One region of the Arthrobacter tecti genome, then DNA from elsewhere that is predicted to be linked to it. Evidence: predicted binding sites of a transcription regulator. Region 1 holds the regulator's gene; the other holds the start of a gene.
What was found. Region 1 encodes HrcA, which represses chaperone genes, less so after heat shock. Its sites were predicted from a motif close to TTNGCACTCGNNNNNNNCGAGTGCNAA; they were not measured.
Positions count from the first base shown of each region.

Region 2: a site for HrcA is predicted at 1,249-1,275, ahead of groES (co-chaperone GroES). Genes of this name have one in related genera too.

Region 1 is NZ_JBTNCT010000001.1:97,659-102,005, reverse strand. Features, by position in the region: gene dnaJ (molecular chaperone DnaJ) at 1-996, opposite strand, end outside; gene hrcA (heat-inducible transcriptional repressor HrcA) at 1,064-2,080, opposite strand; gene ACX80C_RS00460 (DUF3097 domain-containing protein) at 2,224-3,078, shown strand; gene ACX80C_RS00455 (DUF4870 domain-containing protein) at 3,197-3,628, shown strand; gene hemW (radical SAM family heme chaperone HemW) at 3,676-4,347, opposite strand, start outside.
Region 2 is NZ_JBTNCT010000015.1:69,097-73,443, forward strand. Features, by position in the region: gene groL (chaperonin GroEL) at 1-729, opposite strand, end outside; gene groES (co-chaperone GroES) at 815-1,111, opposite strand; gene ACX80C_RS15155 (nucleoside/nucleotide kinase family protein) at 1,403-2,071, opposite strand; gene ACX80C_RS15160 (GNAT family acetyltransferase) at 2,102-2,521, shown strand; gene ACX80C_RS15165 (GNAT family N-acetyltransferase) at 2,514-2,981, shown strand; gene ACX80C_RS15170 (THUMP-like domain-containing protein) at 3,037-4,242, shown strand.

The sequences.
Region 1 (4,347 bases):
GTTCCGGGGAGTCTCGACGCTGAGATGCACCAGCAGGTCCCCGCGTCCGTAGCCACGAAGGTGGGTGACTCCGAGCTCGCGCAGAGCGATCACCTCACCAGACTGTGTTCCCGGCTTAATGGTGATTTCCTGATCTCCGTCGAAGCTCGACATCTTCACGGTTGTTCCCAGGGCAGCAGCAGTCATCGGCACGCTCAGCGTGGCGTGGAGGTCATCAGCCTCACGCAGGAAGGTTGGGTCGCTGTTGACCCGGATCTCGACATAAAGGTCGCCCTGCGGCCCCCCGGCGGTCCCGGCCTCCCCCTGCCCGGCCAACTGGATGCGTGTTCCCGTTGATACACCGGCAGGCACCTTGATGGTCAAGCTGCGGCGGCTACGTACGCGGCCGTCGCCGTTGCACTCTGAGCAGGGATGGGGAATGACCGTGCCGAAGCCCTGGCACGTTCCGCACGTGGCGGTGGTCATGACCTGCCCGAGGATCGACCGCACCGCACGCTGAACCTGTCCGGAACCGCCGCAAATGTCACAGGTTCTCGGGGACGTACCCGGCTGGGTGCAGGATCCGTCACAGGTAGAACAGACGGCGGCGGTGTCGACGTCAATCTTCTTGTTGGTGCCGAAAACCGCGTCTTTCAGGTCGATACGCACATTGATCAAGGCATCCTGCCCGCGCTGCGTACGGGATGGCGGGCCGCTCGGTCCGCCCCCGCCGAAGAACGTCTCGAAAATGTCCTGGAAGGCGAACCCGGATCCTGAATATCCGCTCCCGAAGCCGTTATCAGTACCATTCTCATTGCCGGTGGTGTCGTATACGCGGCGCTTTTGCGCGTCCGAAAGAACCTCGTACGCGCGGGTCACCAATTTGAATTGGTCGGCGGCCTCCGGCCCCTGGTTCACATCCGGATGGAGCTTTCGGGCGAGCTTCCGGTAAGCCTTCTTGATTTCTTCTCCGCTGGCATCGCGTGCGACGCCGAGGACTTCGTAGTGATTACTCACTCCTGCACATCACTTCCTATGGTTCTTACCGCGCAAACGGTTGTGGATTGTTGGCCCCGCCATCCGGTCACGACTCATCGAGGATGCGGGAAAGATATCGAGCGACCGCTCGCACAGCGGCCATGGTTGTGGGGTAGTCCATTCTCGTGGGGCCGAGCACTCCCACCTTCGCCAACGCATCCGGTCCGTAACCGGTCGCAATCACCGACGCTTCGGACAGGCCTCCATGAGGGTTCTCGCGGCCGATGCGGACGGAGACGCCGAGTGCGTCCTGCTTCATTTCGGACAAGAGATGCAGCATCACGACCTGCTCCTCCAACGCTTCGAGGACGGGCCCGATGGTCAAGGGGAAGTCGAGCGTGGAACGTGCAAGGTTCGCCGTACCCGCCAGAACGATTCTGTCTTCCCTATTGGACGCGGAGAGTTGCTCAAGACTCTGCCCCAGCGATTGTGCGATGTCCTGCAGCGGCTGCGGGAGCGCAGCTATACACGCGGCAAGCTCCTGGGGGACGGTGGCGAGACGAACGCCTGCTACCTTCTCAAGGAAGCGCTGGCGCAGATCCGCCAGTTCGGATTCCTTTGTTTCCGTAGGAACCACCACGACCCGTTGCTGCACAGCGCCGTTGGTGGAGATCAACACGACTAGTACACGTCCGGGAGCGAGCAATACAAACTCAATGTGACGGACCGCAGCGCCGCCGAGGTGCGGATATTGCACCACCGCAACCTGGTTGGTCAGCTGTGCCAGCAGTCTCACAGTCCGGTCGAGTACGTCGTCGAGGTCGTCGGCGCTCTCAAGCAGAGATTGGATCGCCTTCTTTTCAGGACTGGATAGCGGCTTCACCTCGGCGATCCGGTCGACGAAAAGCCGGTACCCTTTGTCAGTCGGGATCCGCCCCGAACTCGTGTGCGGAGCGGTGATCAGTCCCTCCTCTTCGAGGAGGGCCATGTCGTTCCTGATGGTGGCTGAGGACACACCAAGCCGGTGACGCTCGACGAGGGCCTTGGATCCCACGGGCTCCCGCGAATGCACATAATCCTCGACGATGGCACGCAGCACCTCAAGCCTTCTGGGCTCGCTCATGTTCACCTCCGATGTCCTCAGCCGCACCTATCAACGAATTAGCACTCAACACGCCTAAGTGCCAAGTCTAATACGCTCGGACCGATTGTTAGCATTGGGGCGGTCCCGCGAAAGACGCGGATTCCGGAGGCGAGCTTCTTTATATGTCACATCATCCGTGGGGATCCCAGGATCTCTCAGTGCCACGATCGTCCCCTCTTGAGAAGGTGGAGGCCCGACCCGGCGTCGTTCTGGAGGACGTTCAGACTGGGTTCGTCGGAGAGATCCTCAGCACAGAGAAGTCCGGCGGGCTACACGTCATGGTGCTCGAGGACCGCCGCGGCAAGCGACGCACGTTTCCTCTTGGTTTCGGGTTTCATATCGACGGCGCTCCGGTCGAAGTCATCGCACCTCTCGGTGTCCGGGACACCCGCCCGCAGCGCACCGCCTCCGGGTCTGTCCGGGTATCGAACCAACGGGCACGGGTCGCACGCGCCGGCAGGATCTGGGTCGAGGGTAAGCACGACGCGGAACTGGTGGAAAAGGTCTGGGGAGATGATTTGCGGGTGGAGGGGATCGTCGTCGAACCTCTGCACGGCGTCGACGACCTCGCCGCTGTTGTCCGGGCATTTCAGCCGGGGCCGACGCGCCGCCTTGGGATTCTCGTGGACCACCTCCTGCCCGGCACCAAGGAAGCCCGCATCGCCGCCGAAGCGATGCGGATTCCCGGAGCGGCGGGAAATGTGCTGATCGTTGGACATCCCTACGTAGACGTCTGGCAAGCCGTCAAGCCGAGGGCGTTGGGCCTTGATACCTGGCCCGAAATCCCCCGCGGCGAAGACTGGAAAACCGGAATACTGGGCCGACTGGGCTGGTCGAATCGTTCCCAAGCGGACATCGCCAATGGCTGGAAGCGCATTCTCGGGGGTGTCAGTACCTATGCGGACCTCGAACCGTCGCTCCTCGGACGGGTCGAGGAAGTCATCGACTTCCTCACCGCACCAGGTCCCGGGGACTAACCGCGTGCGTGCCGGTTGACCGGGTGCAACCTGCGCTTTGGGGAAGTAGCCAGTACCCTTAGGAGGTAAGTTCCGCGGTGAGGCCCGCGGTGTGCTCCGATCCCCGAAGGATATATCGTTGTCCAACAACGCAGACCAGCACCGTGAACCACGGTCACGTCCTGTCTCCCGGGGCGGCGACGACGCGTTCCAAGGCTCAAGTTCAGATGCCCTGCCGCTGACACCTTCCGAAGACCGGCAGTGGGCAACCCTCGCACACTTCCTCGGCATTCTTGGGTTCGTGCCCTCCCTGATCATCTTCCTAATCTTCCGTGATCGCGGTCCGTTCACGGCGCAGGAATCGAAGGAAGCCTTCAACTTCACTTTCCCGCCCAGCATCCTCGCTGCGATTTCCTTGCTGCTTTCGCTGCTTCCCGTTGTCGGCGGCATCTTCGCGGTACTGAATGCCGTGATCTGGGTCACGCTCGCCGCCTTCTCGGTCGCCGCGGGGATTCACGTCAATCGTGGACGACCCTACCGGTATCCCTTCAACCTGCGCACCTTTCACTGAATCTCGCTTCGCTGAAACTCCTGCCGAGTTCTACGCCCGGTGTATCCTCAGGCCGGCAGTAGACGACGGACGACGGCGTCAGCCAGCAGGCGGCCGCGTCCGCTCAGGATGAGAACACCGCGGAACGCCGCAGCGGGCTCAACGAGCTCATCGGCAATGAGCCCTGCAACTGCCAGGCGACCCTCGGGCCGCAGACTCGCAGTCGGGAAACCTTCCGCGAGTCTGACGCGAAGGAGAACATCCTCGACGTAACGGGCATTGGCGTCGAGCGTTTCCCGCCCCGCGGCAGGGGAAGAATCCGCCTCAACCCTGTGTGCATAGGCTGTCGGGTGCTTGACATTCCACCAGCGGACACCACCGATGTGCGAGTGTGCGCCCGGACCGGCACCCCACCAATCCTCGCCCTTCCAATAGGCAAGATTGTGGCGGCATCCGTCCTGTTCGGTTCGCGCCCAGTTACTCACTTCGTACCATGACATTCCTGCGGAGCTGAGCATGGAGTCGGCCAGTTCGTACTTTTCGGCGTGGTCATCGTCGTCGATTCCAGGCATCTCGCCGCGCCGGATCCGCGCGGCCAACCGGGTCCCCTCTTCGATGATGAGTGCGTAGGCGGACACATGATCGGGTTCCAGCGAAAGCGCCGCATCGACCGATGAGGCCCAGTCTTCGATCCCCTCCCCTGGTGTGCCGTAAATCAGGTCGAGACTGACTTTGAGCCC
Region 2 (4,347 bases), on a different contig from region 1:
CGGCTTGCCTGCCTGCAGCGCCTTCTCGAGGAGCGGCAGGAAGTCCTGCAGAGCCGAGATCTTGCCGGAGTTGATCAGGATGAGCGCGTCTTCGAGGATAGCTTCCTGACGCTCGGCGTCAGTCACGAAGTAAGGGCTTAGGTATCCCTTGTCGAACTGCATGCCCTCGGTGAGGACCAGTTCGGTCTGCGTGGTCGAGGATTCCTCGATCGTGATGACGCCATCCTTGCCGACCTTCTCGAAAGCCTCGGCCAGGAGGTCGCCGACTTCCTGGCTCTGCGCCGAGATGGCAGCAACGTTCGCGGTCTGCTTTCCGACTACCTCGCGGGCGTTTTCCAGCAGGCGGGCAGCAACAGCCTCGATGGAGACCTCGATGCCGCGCTTCAGGGCGCCGGGAGCGGCACCTGCTGCAACGTTGCGAAGGCCTTCCTTGACCAGTGCCTGTGCGAGGACTGTGGCCGTCGTCGTACCGTCACCGGCGACGTCGTTGGTCTTGGTGGCAACTTCCTTGGCCAGCTGGGCGCCAAGGTTCTCATAGGGGTCGTCCAGCTCCACCTCACGGGCGATAGTCACGCCGTCGTTGGTGATGGTGGGTGCGCCCCACTTCTTGTCGAGGACGACGTTGCGTCCCCGCGGGCCGAGGGTCACCTTGACGGTGTCGGCCAGCTTGTCGACGCCGGCTTCGAGCTTGCGGCGCGCGGCGTCGTTGAACTCCAACTGCTTTGCCATATTTTGTTCCTTTCAGGCGTATGCAGGGATGTGTACTAGCAGGAAAAGAACCCCGGCCAATGGTGACCGGGGTTCTTCTGCACAACTACTTGACGACGATCGCCAGGACGTCGCGGGCGGAAAGAACCAGGTACTCCTGGCCGCCGTGCTTGACCTCGGTGCCACCGTACTTGGAGTAGATGACGACGTCGCCTTCGGAAACGTCAACCGGAACGCGGTTGCCGTTGTCGTCAACGCGGCCGGGGCCTACTGCGACGACTTCGCCCTCCTGGGGCTTTTCCTTGGCGGTGTCCGGGATGACCAGGCCGGAAGCAGTGGTCTGCTCGCCTTCCAGCGGCCGGACAACAATACGATCTTCAAGAGGCTTGATAGAGACCGACACTCGGACCTCTCCTTCACTTGGTTGTATGAATCTTAGGTTTCGAGCAGGCGCTGACCGTCGTCGCGGTGCCGGTTGGCGCATCCTCGAAGGATTAGCACCCTCATGATGAGAGTGCCAAGTCTGACTTTATGCAACGGTTAGCACTCGGTCAAGGCGAGTGCCAGAGAGTGTCGCTTCACTTCTATGCCGTCTGCCGATTCTCATGCAATATCGGTCGAACTCGTTCTTTGCGCGCGACTATGTGGTGAATAAGTCGATGTCGACCGAATTTTCGAGAAACAGGAGGGCGTGTCAGCGCAGGTAGGAAACAGATTCCGGCTCGATGAAACGAGGCGCACCCGGGTCGGAATTGTCCACCACGAACGTAGCCCCGGACGCCGGATCGCATCCGCCGAGGTAAAGCCGTTGCCCCTGCACATACCGTCGCATGGAGGGATGCTCGGGATCGGGGTCAGACCCGTCCCGGATTGCCATCCGCTCAGCCGTCACCGTAAAAGGTACGTCCAGGAACACCGACACATCCCAAACCGCAGCAAGCTCGTCCCGGTGCAGGAACATCCCATCGATCAGCACGAGGCAATCGGATGGTGCCTGCTGCGACGGCGGACAGAGGGAACTATCAGTGGCAAGGTCATGACAGGCCTCCCGGTAGGACCCGTCAGCGCGAAGCGACTCCAGCGCCCACTCGCGAAACCGCCCGTAGTTATAGGAATCGAGCCAGAATCCCTCTGGAGAGTCCCGTCCGCGCCGGTAACGCACAGCGCTTGCGTTCAGGAAGTTATCCAGCCCGATGCGGATTACAGCCCGGCCGTCACGCGAGGCCAGAGCCGCAAGGGAATCAGCAAACGTCGTCTTGCCCGAACCATCCACACCGTCGACGCCTACCAGAACCCGGCCACCCCCGCAGGCGCGCCTGAGCACAGTGGCCAACAACCCGCCGTCGTCCGCTTTCCATCCCATACTGGCAGCGTAGTGAAATAGGCTCGACGGATGCTCATCACGGACCTTCAGCCACCTCATTACGACGACGCCGCCCGGCTCTGGGAGGCGGCCGGACTGACCCGGCCGTGGAATGACCCGAAAGCAGACCTCCTCCGCGCTGTGCAGAGCCCCTCATCCACAGTCCTGGGCGTCGTGATCAACAACGAGCTTGCCTGCACCGCAATGGTTGGCCACGACGGGCACCGCGGGTGGGTCTACTACCTCGCGGTGGCCGAGGACCGGCGGGGAGAGGGCCTCGGCAGGCTCATGATGGACGCGTGTGAACAGTGGCTGCGCCGGCAGGGCGCTGTGAAGGTGCAGCTGATGATCCGCGAGACCAACACGGAGGTGCTCAATTTCTATGAGCGCCTGGGCTACGAACGCTCCGACGTCGAGGTCCGCGCAAAGTGGCTCACGACCGATGCTTGAAATCACCGTCCGGGAAGCGACCGAAGCGGACTGGCCGGCACTTGCGGAGCTGAGGGCGAAGTGGGCCGCGGAGCAGCTCGGTGCCCGGCAGAACCACGAACGGAACGACGACGGCACCACCTTCGAGAGCGTCTTCAGTGAGTGGGCAGCGAGCAACCCGAGAATAACGTTCCTCGCCGAACGGGACGGCGCTGCGCTCGGCATGGTGAACTTCCTGGTTTTCAACCGGATGCCGAAGCCGGGCGCACCGCCGTCGTGCTGGGTCTACGTCGGTAACGCCTTTGTGCTGCCGGACGAGAGGAACCGCCGCATCGGCGGCGCCCTTATGGAATCCGCACTGGAACGGGCCAGAGCCCTCGGCGCAGTGCGCGTAGTCCTCTCCCCCAGCACGCAGTCCATTCCGTTCTACGAGCGGCTCGGCTTTACTCCTGCCACCGCCCTGATGATGCAGAACCTCTAGACTGAAGGGCCGGTCCTTCCGCCGCCCGCGATAGCTCCCGTTCGAAAGCGACACCGTGACCCAGAACCTCCTAGAGCCAGTCCTCACTCCCGATGGTTGGGAGCTGCTCAACTCGCTCGGCCCCTACTCGGAAGCGGGCAGCCTCCGGCTCAGCAGCCAACTGCGCGATGCCGGACATTCCCCGGAGGTGGTCGCGGCAGCCCTCACGCAGTCGCGGCTGCGCGCGAAAGCCCAGGCGAAGTTCGGGCCTTTCGCCGCACGCATGCTCTTCACGCCGGACGGACTCGAACAGGCCACCAGGCTCACCGTTGCTGCCCGGCACGCTCAGCGTTATGTCAGCGCCGGGATCGGAAGGGTTGCCGATCTGGGTTGCGGGATCGGGGCCGACTCCATGGCGCTGGCCACGCTCGAACGCGAGGTCACCGCCGTCGAACTCGACGAAACCACCGCCGCGGCAGCAACCATGAACCTGCTCCCCTGGTCCAACGCCAGCGTCCTCAACGCGGACGCAGCAACGGTGGACCTGTCGGAGTACGACGGCGTGTGGCTGGACCCCGCCCGCAGGACTGTGTCCAGTTCCGGCAGCAAACGCCTGTTCGATCCGGAGGCTTTCTCACCGCCGCTGTCCTTCGTCGAAGGCCTCGCCGAAACGGGCATGCCCCTCGGCGTGAAGCTTGGCCCTGCAATCCCGCACGAGTCCGTTCCTGAGAATTGTGAGGCGCAGTGGGTTTCGGTGGACGGCGACGTTGCCGAAGTGGTGTTGTGGTTCAACACCCTCCGCCGTGAGAACGTCCGCCGGGGAGCGCTGCTGATCCGTGCTGACGGCGCGGCTGAGCTCACGAGCAACACCGATTTCGGGCACGACGACGACGCGCCTTTGGGACCCGTTGAGGGGTACCTGTACGAGCCGGACGGAGCGATCATCCGCTCGGGCCTGGTGGCCGACGTCGCCCGGCAACTCGATGGGCACCTGATCGATCCGAAGATCGCCTATGTGTGTGCTCCCGGGCTGATGGAAACGCCGTTTGCACGGGCATATCGGATCCTCGAGGTTCTGCCGTACAACGTGAAGGCTCTGAAGTCCTGGGTGAAGGCGAACGGCATCGGGGTGTTGGACATCAAGAAGCGCGGAACGTCCGTCACCCCCGAGGAGCTTCGGAAGCAGCTCCTCGCCGGATCGAAGAAATCGACGAACAAGGCCACGCTGGTACTGACGAGGATCGGCGAGGACCGCATCGCCGTCGTCGTCGATCCGGTCTGAACCCGGTAAGTCCGCGCCCCTGCACTACTATTGAGCTCAGTTCTCACCCGCGATTCAAGCGATACCGAGGCACCCACTTTTCACCGTCCGGTACGGGTCAGGAGC